One region of the Mesorhizobium sp. WSM3866 genome, then DNA from elsewhere that is predicted to be linked to it. Evidence: predicted binding sites of a transcription regulator. Region 1 holds the regulator's gene; each other region holds the start of a gene.
The links. Region 1 encodes PhoB, which activates phosphate uptake and scavenging genes when phosphate is short. Its sites were predicted from a motif close to TGTCATNNANCTGTCAT; they were not measured.
Positions count from the first base shown of each region.

Region 1 (4,758 bases):
CCAAGATCGAGGAGCTGATCGACGAGCTGCAGGCCGACTACACGATCGTGATCGTCACCCACAACATGCAGCAGGCGGCGCGCGTCTCGCGGCAGACGGCGTTCATGTATCTCGGCGAGCTGATCGAATTCGACCGGACCGAAAAGATTTTCACCTCGCCCCGCGAGAAGCGCACGCAGGACTACATCACCGGCCGCTTCGGCTGAGTTCATACGAGGACATAACCATGGCCCATACGGTCGCTTCCTTCGACGAGGATCTGAGGCAGATCAGCCAGCTCATCCGCGACATGGGCGATCTTGCCGGCTCGATGGTCGGCGCGTCGACCAAGGCTCTGCTGAATTCCGACAACGCGCTGGCGCAGCGCGTGGTCTCCGACGATGCCATCATGGACGCGCGCCAACGCGAGCTCGACGATCGCGCCATCACGCTGATTGCCAAACGCCAGCCGATGGCCGACGACCTGCGCAGCGTCGTTGGCGCCATCCGCATGGCCGGCGATCTCGAGCGCATTGGCGACCTTGCCAAGAACATCGCTAAGCGCGTCGGCTCGGTCGGCGTCAGCGCCGCGCCGCGCGACCTTTCGCACTCCATCGATTCGATGGCGCAGCTGGTGCTGATCCAGGTGCAGGGCGTGATCGAGGAATACGCGGCCGGCGACGCCACGGCGCTCGCCAAGCTCCGCAACGACGACGAGCGCATCGACGTCAAATACACCGCCGTCTTCCGCGAGCTCCTGACCTACATGATGGAGGATCCGCGCAACATCACGGCTTGCACGCATCTGTTGTTCTGCGCCAAGAATCTGGAGCGCATCGGCGACCACGTCACCAACATCGCCGAGAACGCCTACTATGTGCTGACCGGCACGCAATTGCCCGCGAATCGTCCTAAGCAGGACGAGACGACGATGTCGGCGCCGGCGGCCTGACCGCGAAGGTGCCTGCTATATGATCGCGCCACGCATCATGGTGGTGGAGGACGAGGAACCGCTGGGGGTGCTGCTCCGCTACAACCTCGAATCCGAGGGCTATCAGGTCGAGGTGGTGACGCGCGGCGACGAGGCCGAGATCCGCCTGCAGGAGAATGTGCCCGACCTTCTGGTGCTCGACTGGATGGTGCCGGCGGTGTCCGGCATCGAGCTTTGCCGGCGCCTCAGGATGCGGCCCGAGACCGAACGCCTGCCGATCATCATGCTGACCGCGCGCGGCGAGGAAAGCGACAGGGTGCGCGGCCTCTCGACCGGCGCCGACGACTATCTGGTCAAGCCGTTCTCGACGCCGGAATTCATGGCCAGGGTCAAGGCGCTGCTGCGCCGCGCCAAGCCGGAGGTGCTGTCCAGCGTGCTCAAGGTCGGCGACATCGTGCTCGATCGCGAATCGCATCGCGTCTACCGCAAGAAGAGCGAGATCCGGCTCGGCCCGACCGAGTTCAGGCTGCTGGAATTCATGATGCGGCATCCCGGCCGGGTGTTCTCACGCAGCCAGCTGCTCGACAATGTATGGGGTGAGACGATCTATATCGACGAGCGCACCGTGGACGTGCATGTCGGACGCCTGCGCAAGGCGGTCAACAACGGCCGGATGCCGGACGTCATACGTACCATCCGTGGGGCGGGCTACGCGATCAGGGAAGATTAGATCCAGGGCACCGAAGGTCTGACGGGTTCTATCTGCGCTGGCGGGTTATCGAGACGCTGGTGCTTCGCCGTCCACGGGCGGAGCACGAAGCGTCGCGACGCGGCGCAGACCCGACGATCCACGCGACTTCCACGCGCCGCGGCGGTGCAGAAATTCTGCTCCGCTCATCCGACGATTGAGGTAATGGCATGGATTCCAGGGTCTCCGCGACGGAGCTTCGCTCCTGCTCCGCCCTGGAATGACGAAGCTGCGGGGCCTTCGCTAATCTCCGGCGTCTGCAGGACGCACAGAAGCCAACGATCGCTATCGAAGCTGCTCAGGCCACGTTCTTGCCCGCTCTTGCCTGCACGCCCGGGGCGAAAATCTCCTGGTCGACGAAGGTCAGCGCGCGCACGGCGCAGCCTTCGCGGATCAGCGGCAATTCGTTCGGCTCGGTATCGAAGGAGATCGAGTTTGAATGCTGGCCTCCGGCGGTCTGGCCGATCGCCTCGCGCAGCGCCGGCTCGATCAGGTCAAAGGCGGCGGCGCTGACGCCGACCATGGCGACCGGCGCCGGGTCGATCAGCGCGAACAGGCTGCCAAGGCCGAAGCCCAGCGCCTCGCCGGCCCGGCGATAGGCCTCGCGCTCCGGGCCATCCGTCTCGCGCGCCTTGGCGGCGAGCGCCCGCATGTCGGCGTCGCCGACATCGACCGGCTCGGCGTCCTCGCTCATCTTCATGGCGCTGCGCCAGATGGCGTAGTTGCCGGCATAGGCCTCGACGCAGCCGCGGCGTCCGCAACGGCAGAGCGCGCCGCCCGGGCGATGGATCATGTGGCCGAACTCGCCGCCGGAAGAATGTGTGCCGGTGAACAGCTCGCCCTTCAGAACCAGGCCCATGCCGATGCCGTGGGAGAGCAGAATGGCGATGAAATTGTCGCGATAGCGGTGGGGATCGCGCCACTGCAGCGCCACAGCCATCATGTTGCAGTCGTTCTCCATGGTGGCCGGAATGCCGAATTCCTTTTCCAGGATGTCGGCGAAGGGAATGTCGGTCAGCGGCGTGATCGGCGACCACAGCATGGCGCGGGCATGGGAATCGGTGATGCCCTGGATGCCCATGGCGATGCGGGCGACGCTGCCGACGTCGAGGTCCGGATCGTCCAGCCGGCGCCGCACGATCGCCAAGCATTCGCCGATCAGCTCGTTGCGCGGCATGGTGAGCGTATCGAGGCGGCGCTGCTCCTCGGCGATGACCTGGCCCGCATAATCAATAACGGCGACCGAGAGGAAATTGAGCGACAGCACCACCGTTACCACCGCCGCCGCCTCCGGCTTGAGCGCGAGGCCCACCTGTGGCCGGCCGCGCTTCAGAGACGCGGTCTCGCTCGGCTTGCTCTCGGCCAGGATGCCTTCCTGGATCAGGTCGGAAGAGATCGCCGAAATGGTCGAATGGCTGAGCCCGGTGGTCGCGGCGATTTCCGTGCGCGACGGTTGGCCGGCCCAGCGCACGGCCGAGAGCACCATGGCGCGGTTGCGCCGGCGCAGATCGTCGTGGCGGATTCCGACCGACATTTTTTCTCCTCCCAGTCAGCGCGGCCTCTCGATCATGCACAGGACCCGGCGACGCGCCAGATCGATTCACCCGGACGCCGGCACCCGAACCGTCCCGGTTTTTACAAGTTTCGGTGGACGCGGGCTGCGCCTCCTCCGAACTGTTGCGCGATAGTGGCAGAAGCGGTCGGCACTGTCATTATTTATTACGGGTCTCGAAAAAAGTACGCGACACCTCAAAAACCGTCAGAATTGCAGTTGACAGCGCCTTAGCCTTGGATCAGTATTTTTTCGAGGCTCGAAAAAAAGCCTTTGCATGCTCTTCGGGCCAATCTGGGTCGCGCCGCGAGGGGCGCAGGGAGGATATCATGAAGAGATTCGCAGCCGCCATGCTGGCGGGGGTCGTCATGTCGTTGACGTTGGCGTCGGTCGCCGAGGCGAAGGACAAGGTGATCGGCGTCTCGTGGTCCAATTTCCAGGAAGAGCGCTGGAAGACCGACGAAGCGGCGATGAAGAAGGCGATCGAGGCCGCCGGCGACAAGTACATATCCGCCGACGCACAGTCCAATCCAGGCAAGCAGCTGACCGACGTCGAAAGCCTGATCTCGCAGGGCGCCAATGCGTTGATCATCCTGGCGCAGGACGCCTCGGCGATCGGGCCGGCGGTGCAGAAGGCACTCGACGAAGGCATTCCGGTCGTCGGCTACGACCGCCTGATTGAGAACAAGGACGTGTTTTATCTGACCTTCGACAACAAGGAAGTCGGCCGCATGCAGGCCCGCGAGGTGTTCAAGGCCAAGCCCGAGGGCAACTACGTCTTCATCAAGGGCTCGGGCGCCGACCCGAATGCCGATTTCCTGTTCTCCGGCTCGATGGAAGTGCTGAAGGAAGCCATCGACAGCGGCAAGATCAAGAATGTCGGCGAGGCCTATACCGACGGCTGGCTGCCCGCCAACGCGCAGAAGAACATGGAGCAGTTCCTGACCGCCAACGACAACAAGGTCGACGCGGTGGTGGCGGCCAATGACGGCACTGCCGGCGGCGTCGTCGCGGCGCTGACGGCGCAAGGGCTGGCCGGCACCGTTCCGGTCTCGGGCCAGGACGGCGACCATGCCGCGCTCAACCGCATCGCGCTCGGCACCCAGACGGTGTCGGTGTGGAAGGACGCGCGCGAGCTCGGCAAGCACGCCGCCGAGATCGCCTCGCAGCTCGCCGACGGCAAGAAGATGACCGACATCGCGGGCGCCAAGGACTTCACGACGCCTGGCGGCAACACCGTCAAGTCGCTGTTCCTGACCCCGGTCGCAATCACCAAGGATAATCTCAACCTCGTCATCGACGCGGGTTGGATCAAGAAGGATGAAGTCTGCGCGGGCGTTGCCGCCGGCAGCGTCGCGGTCTGCAACTAAGCTGGCCGTCAGGTTCAAACGCAGCGCCGCGGCCCAACGGCCGCGGTGTTTCCCAAGGGCTTTCGGGAGTACTGAAGCCGGAGACCATTGGGGGCAGGTCACTGTCCGGCAGGATCGCCGAACTGCTCCAGCCGTTTGTTTCCGCGCAATTCCAGGCGGCTACGCACTTTTTCCCGGA
Region 1 covers NZ_NSGC01000002.1:583,720-588,477, forward strand. The annotation lists gene pstB (phosphate ABC transporter ATP-binding protein PstB) at 1-206, shown strand, start outside; gene phoU (phosphate signaling complex protein PhoU) at 227-931, shown strand; gene phoB (phosphate regulon transcriptional regulator PhoB) at 951-1,640, shown strand; gene CK222_RS07115 (ROK family protein) at 1,957-3,192, opposite strand; gene xylF (D-xylose ABC transporter substrate-binding protein) at 3,540-4,580, shown strand.

Region 2 (4,758 bases), on a different contig from region 1:
CTTTCCCCAACATCGAGCTTTCGCTGCGCGACCAGACGGGCTCGCATATCCTCGATCCCGACAATGTCATCAACCGAGCCACCCGCGCCATCAAGGATGCGGTGCCGGAGATCGGCATCATTACCGACGCAGCGCTCGATCCGTTCACCAGCCATGGCCATGACGGCATCCTGCGCGACGGCATCATCGTCAATGACGAAACCGTCGAGCAGGTCACGGCCGCGGCCGTCATCCAGGCAGCCGCCGGCGCGGACATCATCGCGCCGTCCGACATGATGGACGGCCGTATCGGCGCGATCCGCGACGCGCTGGACGCCAACGGCTTCCAGGACGTGGCGATCATGTCCTATGCGACGAAATTCGCCTCGGCCTTCTACGGCCCCTATCGCGAGGCTGTCGGCACCGCCGGCCTGCTCAAAGGCGACAAGAAGACCTATTATATCGACCACGCGAATTCCGATGAAGCCGTGCGCGAGGCCGAGCAGGATCTGGCCGAAGGCGCCGACATGCTGATGGTGAAGCCTGGGCTGCCCTATCTTGACATCATCCGCCGGCTGAAGGACGAGTTCCAGATGCCGACCTTCGCCTACCAGGTGTCGGGCGAATATTCGATGATCAAGGCGGCCAGCGCCAATGGCTGGATCGACGGCGAAAAGGCGATGCTGGAATCGCTTCTCGCGCTCAAGCGAGCCGGCTGCGACGGTGTCCTCACCTATTTCGCGCCGACCGTTGCGGAGATGCTGAGGGGCTAGGCCCAGGCGCAATTTTAAATTCTCGCCGCGTCACCTGGGCGCCGCCCGACGAGTTGATCGCTCGCCGGAAAATTCCGCTTGCATAATGCAATCAGTTAAGCTACTCCATGACTGCTTGCAAAATGCAACTAGTTCACGAGGCGATCATGTCAAAGCTGCGCGTCAACGCTTTCACCCTGTCGCTGGACGGTTACGGCGCCGGCCCCGATCAGACTCTCGAAAGCCCGCTCGGCGTCGGCGGCGAAGGACTGCATAAATGGATGATCGGCACGCGCACCTTTCGTGAGATGGTGATCGGCAAAGACGGCGGCACCACCGGCAGCGACGACAGCTTCGCCGCGCGCAGTTTTGAGAATGTCGGCGCCTGGATCCTTGGCCGCAACATGTTCGGGCCGGTCCGCGGCGAATGGCCGGACGAGAGCTGGAAAGGCTGGTGGGGCGACAACCCGCCCTATCACGTGCCGGTCTTCGTGCTCACCCATCACAAGCGGGCGCCGATCTTAATGGAAGGCGGCACGACGTTTTACTTCGTCACCGACGGCATCCATTCGGCGCTCGAACAGGCGAAGACGGCCGCCAAGGACAAGGATGTGCGGGTCGGCGGCGGCGTCGCCACGATCCGGCAATATCTGAAGGAAAGCCTGATCGACGAGATGCATCTCGCGATCTCGCCGATCCTGCTCGGCTCCGGCGAGCATCTTTTCGCCGGGCTGGACATGCCGAAGCTCGGCTACCGCTGCACCAGCCAGGTCGCGACCGCCGACGCGACGCATGTGATGATCGGGCGCGCGTAAGCTAGGCTCCCCCTTCTCCCCTGTGGGAGATGCGGAAGTGCTCAATACTTTTCCGGCACATAAAGCGCGCGCGGCAGCACCTGGCGCTCGTAGGCCGGGTTGAAGACGCGCTCCGGCAGCGTGATCTCCTCATGCGGCACGTCTTCGTAAGGCATTTGCTGCAGCAGGTGATCGATGCAGTTCAGTCGGGCCCGCTTCTTGTCGTTGCCTTCGACAATGAACCACGGCGCTTCCTTGATGTTGGTACGGGCGAAGGTCTCTTCCTTGGCTTTGGTGTATTGTTCCCAGCGCACGCGCGACTGCAGGTCCATCGGCGACAGCTTCCACTGCTTCATCGGATCGTGGATGCGCATCAAAAAGCGCATCTGCTGCTCCTCGTCGGTAATCGAGAACCAGTATTTCACCAGCGTGATGCCGGAGCGCACCAGCATGCGTTCGAATTCCGGCACGTCGCGGAAAAACTCTTCGACCTGATCCGCATTGGCAAAGCCCATCACCTGCTCGACGCCCGATCGGTTGTACCAGGAGCGGTCGAACAGCACGATCTCGCCGCCCGCCGGCAGATGCGGCACGTAGCGCTGGAAATACCATTGCGATCTTTCACGCTCGGTCGGCGCCGGCAGCGCGACGACGCGGCAGATGCGCGGATTGAGGCGCTGGGTGATGCGCTTGATGACGCCGCCCTTGCCGGCCGAGTCGCGTCCCTCGAAGATCACCACCAGCTTCTTCTTGTGGTAGGCAACCCAGGACTGCAGCTTGATGAGCTCCGACTGCAGACGCAGCAGCTCGCGGAAATAGGTCGTCCGCTCGATGGAGGGCGGATGCGACTTCTTGTAGATCCTGGCGATCTCAAGCGAGAGCGCGGGCTCGGAAATCTCCAGCTCATAGTCCTCGTCGAGCGTGTCCTCGAGTTCGGCTTCCAGCCAGTCCTTGGCTCCGGAATTCGTCTTGACCTCGTTCATTGCGCAGCTCCTGCCTGTCAGCCACTTTCGCCTCGGATGCGCTCCGGCCGCGGCCGGAAACACAACTCCGTAAGCCGACTGAGATACAGACGCGCAATGACGGTTTTATTGCGAGCAGGAGCCGGCAACGCTGGACCAGCCGATATGTGATCGGCCCGTATCGATGGCGGGGCGACAAGCCGCCCGAATTGTCCTACAAATACTTTCGCCTCTTCCCGGCGCCCGCGACGGCGCGCCTCTTCAAAACAAATCGCAAGGACCTGACATGGAATACCGCACGCTTGGCCGTTCCGGCCTGAAGGTTTCGACATTGACCCTTGGCACGATGACCTTCGGCGGGACGGGCCCGTTCGCCGCCGTCGGCAAATCCGATCTCTCGGAGGCGAGCCGCATCATCGATACCTGCATCGATGCCGGCATCAATCTCATCGACAGCGCCAACGTGTATTCGAACGGCCTGTCGGAGGAGATCGTCGGCGAGGCGCTCGGCGGCAAGCGCAAGAACGATGTGCTCATCGCCTCCAAGGCGCGCATGCGGATCGGAAACGGCCCCAACGACGAAGGCCTGTCGCGCCATCACCTGATCCGGGAATGCGAGCGGAGCCTGAAGCGGCTCAAGACCGACGTCATCGACATCTATTTCCTGCATGAGTGGGATGGGGTCACGCCGCTGGAGGAAACGATCGCTGCGCTCGACACTTTGGTCAGCCAGGGCAAGATCCGTTATGTCGGCTGTTCCAATTATTCGGGCTGGCAGGTGATGAAGGCGCTCTCGATCAGCGACAGCCATCATCAGCCGCGCTTCGTCACGCAGCAGATCCACTACACGCTGGAAGCGCGCGAGGCGGAGTACGAGTTGCTGCCGATCTCGGTCGACCAGGGTCTTGGCGTGCTGGTGTGGAGCCCGCTGGCCGGCGGCCTGCTGTCGGGCAAATACCGTCGCGACAGCCCGACGGCCCGCCAGCTTGGCGGCTGGTCCGAACCGCCGATCCGGGACGAGGGAAGGTTGTGGCGGATCGTCGACGTTCTGGTCGAAATCGGCAAGGCGCGCGGCGTTTCGGCGGCACAGGTGGCGCTTGCCTGGCTGCTCGGCCGCCCGGCCGTTTCTTCGCTGGTGATCGGCGCCCGCAACGAAGCCCAACTCAAGGACAACCTCGCCGCGGCCAGCCTGACGCTGTCCCTGGACGAGCGCCTGCGCCTCGACGACGTCAGCCGCCCGCCGGTGCTTTATCCCTACTGGCACCAGCAGCTCACCGCCAAGAACCGGTTCGGCCCCGCCGACCTGGTGCTCGACCGCAGCGATATCTAAGAATCCGCGCCGTGCTCCGCACCCGAAAACGCGCGGAGGTCAGCCGGCGATAAAACGCCAGACCTCCGGGTCGGGTTCGATCTGGCCGCTGAGCACGAAATATTTGTAGAGGACGAGCAGCGATACCGCCCGCTCGTCCTTTTCGTTGCTGAACCGGCGGCAATAGGCGTTGGCTGCCGTTATGATGCGTTGGGCTTCCGCCGGGTGTTTTTCGAAATAGGCGATCTTGTCGGCGACGTCCGAAAAATCCGACGCCAGAGGCACGTAGTGGACATCGGCCTCGAGCTCAGCCTCGGCGAACCAGGTTTCGTAGGTCGGCGGCGGCATCAGGCAGAGCGAATTCGAGCTCATGATCCACTTGAGGTTCGTCGCCACGTCATTGCCTTCCAGCGAGACGATGTAGCGGAACTGCCGCTGCTGCGCGATCGTGAGATACGGCTTGCGATAGTTCTCCGGGGCGCTTGGCTTGGGCGAGCCGGCATCGCAAGACGGCAGGTCGCGCACGGCATCGACGAACCGTTTGCGGATCGGATTGTTGAAATGACCGCGCCAGACCGCCATCGGGCGCTTGTCGGCGAAGGACAGATTGTCCTTTGGCATGTTGAAATGGCGGAACTTGTCGAGCTTCATGATCACGGCGTTGCCGTTGTCGTTGCGGATCGGGCGATCCTTGACGATTGATGGCACCGCCGGAACGTCGACGACGTCGCCGAACTCGAGATCGATGAGCAGGTGGCGATCGAAGTAGCGGGCGAACTCCTTCAGGTCGTAATAGTACATGCTCCCGAACTTGGGTATTTGACTGGCGGGCACCGCCGCCGCGCTCGGCACGAAGCTATGGTCGAGCCGGTTGTAGTAGTTGACCCGATCACGGACCGTTTTGCTGGAGAGCCGTGCCTGCTCCAGCCGGCGCGCAAGCCGCTGGCGAAAGAGAGCCTGCG
Region 2 covers NZ_NSGC01000007.1:236,048-240,805, reverse strand. The annotation lists gene hemB (porphobilinogen synthase) at 1-752, shown strand, start outside; gene CK222_RS17975 (dihydrofolate reductase family protein) at 899-1,546, shown strand; gene ppk2 (polyphosphate kinase 2) at 1,588-2,508, opposite strand; gene CK222_RS17965 (aldo/keto reductase) at 2,774-3,817, shown strand; gene CK222_RS17960 (glycosyl transferase family 90) at 3,857-4,758, opposite strand, start outside.
Region 2: a site for PhoB is predicted at 2,605-2,621, ahead of ppk2 (polyphosphate kinase 2). Genes of this name have one in related genera too.

Region 3 (4,758 bases), 260 kb from region 1:
CGATCTGCGTGCCGTCATGGTGCAGCACCTTGACCGCCTGGTTGGGCTTCAGCGAACCGGACTCGATGCGGCCGGTGATGATGCGGCCGAGGAACGGATTGGCTTCGAGGATCGTACCGATCATGCGGAACGGACCGGGATGCACCGTCGGCGCGGGCACATGCTTGACGACGAGATCGAACAGCGGCGCAAGGCCCTGGTCTTTCGGGCCTTCAGGATTTTCCGAGACCCAGCCGTCGCGGCCCGAGCCGTAGAGGATCGGGAAGTCGAGCTGTTCGTCGGTCGCATCGAGCGCCGCGAACAGGTCGAACACCTCGTTGACCACCTCGATGTGACGGGCGTCCGGCCGGTCGATCTTGTTGATGACGACGATCGGCCGCAGACCTACCTTCAGCGCCTTGCCGACGACGAACTTGGTCTGCGGCATCGGCCCTTCGGCGGCGTCGACGAGCACGATCGCCGAATCCACCATCGACAGGATGCGCTCGACCTCGCCGCCGAAGTCGGCGTGTCCGGGCGTGTCGACGATATTGATGCGGGTGCCCTTCCAATCGACCGAGGTCGCCTTGGCCAGGATGGTGATGCCGCGTTCTTTTTCGAGGTCGTTGGAGTCCATGGCGCGCTCGGCGACGCGCTGGTTTTCGCGGAAGGCGCCGGACTGTTTCAGGAGTTGGTCGACGAGCGTGGTTTTTCCATGGTCGACATGCGCGATGATCGCGATATTGCGGAGGTTCATTGTCTGGTCTCGGGAGCGTTGCAGGCAGCAGGCCCGAAAGCGCCGCCTTTTTCGGTTGGGCGGCTCATACAAGGTTTTTCGCAATTGCGAAAGGGGAGGCCCCGCCCCAAATAAATGGTCACTGATTCTTAAACGTCTTGGTGTGAAATGATTCTGTTAACCAAGGCGGAACCTTTGAGGGGCCGGGCAATTTCATGTTCATGACCGATCAGATGTCCAGATTGCGTCCGGTTTTCGCGGGGGCAGCGCTTGGCGTGCTTGTTGCGGCTGGCGCCGCACAGTCGGCGGCTGCCCTGAGAGAAGCTGACCCCTCGCCCCCTGATGCCAAAACCGCGCAGCAGATGTTTGCCGACGCCCCGGACGGGGTCGACCCGATCGTCACCGGCCCGGTCAGCGCCGCATTCAAGCAGCGCCAGAAGGCAGCCAACTGCGACACCGCCGTCTGGCCGAACATTCCCGCGACCTGCTATCCGGATTAATATTGCGACGGCTACCTGACAAAGGTAGCACTCCGGCACACCCTCCTCTGCCGTGACGGACAGTCCGGCAGGACAGAGAGGGTTGCCTGGCGCCGACCCTAAGCCGACCGCACCGGATCGAGCGTGACCTTGTAGAGCTCGTTGTCGTCGCGATCCATCAGCCGCACCGTTAGTTGCTCGGTGGCGCCGGAAATGTCGACCAGGCCGAAGAACTGCAGGCCCGCTGATGGCGGCAGGTTCTGGCCCTGCTCGGCGCTCGGCGCCTTGATGAACTTCAGCTCGGGCCCGAAGGTCATGTCGAGATCGTTGGGACCGAAGGTGCCGGCGTGGATCGGGCCGGAGACGAATTCCCAGAACGGGTTGAAATCCTGGAACTGCGCCTTGTCCGGATTGTAGTAATGCGCCGCCGTATAGTGGACGTCGGCGGTCAGCCACACCGTGTTGGTGATGCCGGCGTTCTTGATGTAGCGCAGCAGGTCGGCGAACTCGAGCTCGCGGCCTTTTGGCGTGCCATTGTCGCCGTTGCTGACCGCCTCGGCTCCGGCCTTTTTGGCCGCGTCGTTCCAGACGACGAGGCCGAGCGGCATGTCGGCGGCGATGATCTTCCAGGTCGCCTTGGAATTCGCCAGCTCGCGCTTCAGCCACTGCGTCTGCTGCTCGCCGAGCATGCGCGACTTCGGCGTCAGCGTGTCCTCCATGTCGGGGCCGTTCGGGCCGCGATAGGAGCGCATGTCGAGGAAGAACACGTCGAGCAGCGGCCCGTGGGCGATCTTGCGATAGACGCGTCCCGGTTCCGAAGGTTCGTAGCGGATGGTCGTCATCTCATGGAAGGCGCGCGCCGCGCGGGCCGCCAGCACAGGGATGGATTTTTCCGTGTAGCGGTTGTCGGTCGTCAGGTCCTTCGAATCCGACCAGTTGTTCACCACCTCGTGGTCGTCCCACTGGTAGAAGGTCGGGCAGATGGCGCTGAGCGCGAGCACGTGCTTGTCCATCATGTTGTACTTCCACTGGTCGCGATACTCGTCCAGCGTTTCGGCAACCTTGCGCTTGCCGTCGATCATGACGACGTTCTTCCACTTGCCGCCGCCGGGCAGGTCGACCTCGTCCTTCATGGCGCCGTCGGCATAGATCGTGTCGCCGGAATGGAGGAAGAAGTCAGGCGTGTGCTTGGCGATGGTGGAGTACGTCTTCATGCCGGTCTCGTCGATGCCCCAGCCCTGGCCGGCGGTGTCGCCCGACCACGCGAAGCGCACGTCGCGCTTCGACGCCGGCGCGGTGCGGAAACGGCCGACGATCGGCTCGGAGACGGCGTTGATGTCGGAAAGATCGGCGGCCGTCATCCGGTAGAAAATGTCCTGGTCGGCGGCGAGGTCGGTGAGCAGCCGCTTCACCGTATAGTCGCTGGCGGGCGAGGTATCGAGCGGCGCCAGCCTGACGGCGTCGGCGAAGCTTTCGGTGGTCGACACTTCGTACATCACGCGCGCCGGCCGGTCGGTGCGGGTCCAGACCATGCCGGAGGTGGCGTCGACATCGCCGGACTGGACGCCGTGGGTGAAGGCCGGGCGCTGATTGGCGCGCGAATAGTAAGGCAACGCGAGTCCGGAGGCGCCGACTAGGCCAAAGGCGCTGGCCGAGGTGACGAAAGCGCGGCGGGTTAACGAGAGCTTGTTCATGGCTGTCTCCGGATGGCGTTGAACGGGACCGCCAACCTCCGGCCTCAATGTTTCAGGCGCATATCGGAACCATGAAATTTTGATAACAGGTCACAGCTCTCCCCTTCTCCCCTTGCGGGAGAAGGGGAAGTCGCGCTTACGCCGCCTGCGGTTCCGGCTCAAAAGCCGGCTTGCTCGTGTTGATCAAGAGCGAAATACAGGCCGCGGCTATGCCGGTCATGCCGGCGATCAGGAAGGCAAGCTCGTAATTGCCCTGCAATTCGCGCATCGTGCCGCCGAAGGCCGCCGCCGCCGCGGCGCCCACTTGGTGGCCGGCGACGATCCAGCCGAACACGATCGGGCCGCTGCGGTCGCCGAAAGCTTCGTTGGCGAGCCTGAGCGTCGGCGGCACGGTGGCGATCCAGTCGAGCCCATATAGCACGGCGAAGATGATCAGGCTGACGGCCGAGAAGCCGGAATAGGGCAGATAGATCAGCGACAGGCCGCGCACGGCATAATAGACGCCAAGCAGCTTGCGCGGATCGAAACGGTCGGTGAGCCAGCCGGACAGCGTCGTGCCGATCAGGTCGAAGATGCCCATCATCGACAACAGCCCGGCTGCCTGCACCTCGCCGATGCCCATGTCGCCGCAAAAGGCGATGAGGTGCGTGCCGACGAGGCCGTTTGTGGTGAAACCGCAGACGAAGAATGTGGCGAACAGGTACCAGAACACCCTGGTTCCCGCGGCACGGCGCAACGTGTTCAGCGTATGCGCCAGGAAATTGCCTTGCGCGGCCGGCGACACCGGCGGCACGTCGTCGGCATCGGCGCCATAACGCACCTGGCCGATGGAAGCCGGGCGCTCCGGCACCAGCAGAAAGACCAGCGGCACGAGAGCCGCCGTGGCAATGGCGATGGCAACGGCGACCGGCTTCCAACCTCCCGACTGAGCCAACGAGGCGAGCAGCGGCAGGAACACCAGCAGGCCGGTCGCGCTCGAGGCGGACATCAGCCCCATCACCAGGCCGCGATTGGTCTTGAACCAGCGATTGACGATGGTGGCGCCGAGCACGGTGGCGACCGCGCCCGAGCCGATGCCCGAAAATACCCCCCATGTGAGCAGCAGATGCCACGGCTTGGTCATCAGCAGGCTGAGCGCTGTGGAACCCGACATGATCAGCAGCGCGGCAAGCAGCGTGCGGCGTAGCCCGATCCGCTCCATCAACGCCGCGGCAAACGGCCCGGTGAGGCCATAGAGGAAGATGCCGACAGCGGCGGCAAGCGAGACGACATCGCGCCGCCAGCCGAAGCTCTCTTCCAGCGGCAGCATCATGACCGCCGGCGCGGAACGAAGCCCGGCGGCGATCAGCAGGCAGAAGAAGATGACTGCGACGACGACGAAGGCGTAGCGCTGGCCAAAGGGACGGGAATGAGCTATCATGTTACTGACCGGTACGTTGCAATGGAGCGGCGCCATTCATACGTACCGGTCAGTAACATTGTCAAGCGAGTTTGTTGAATGCCATCGGACAATAAAATTGAAGCGTCGATCAGCGGAGCCGGCACGGCACCGGCGCCGAAGGCTGCCGACAAGATCCTCGACGTGGCGCGCGATCTGTTCTATCGCGAAGGCATCCGGGCGATCGGCGTCGACGAGATCGTCAGGCGCGCCGGCGTCACCAAGCCCAGCCTGTACCGGACCTTCCCGTCCAAGGACGAACTCGCCGCTTCCTATCTGCGCAAGTACGACCTCGAATTCTGGCAGCGGTTCGACGACGCCGTGGACGCGCATCCTGGCAGCCCGCGCGCGCAGATCATCGCTTTCCTCACTCGCGTCGGCAAACGCACGCAGAGGCCGGACTATCGCGGCTGCGGCATGACCAATGCGGCG
Region 3 covers NZ_NSGC01000002.1:320,879-325,636, reverse strand. The annotation lists gene typA (translational GTPase TypA) at 1-736, opposite strand, end outside; gene CK222_RS05790 (hypothetical protein) at 931-1,215, shown strand; gene CK222_RS05785 (alkaline phosphatase) at 1,314-2,888, opposite strand; gene CK222_RS05780 (MFS transporter) at 3,025-4,308, opposite strand; gene CK222_RS05775 (TetR/AcrR family transcriptional regulator) at 4,387-4,758, shown strand, end outside.
Region 3: a site for PhoB is predicted at 2,960-2,976, ahead of CK222_RS05785 (alkaline phosphatase). Genes of this name have one in related genera too.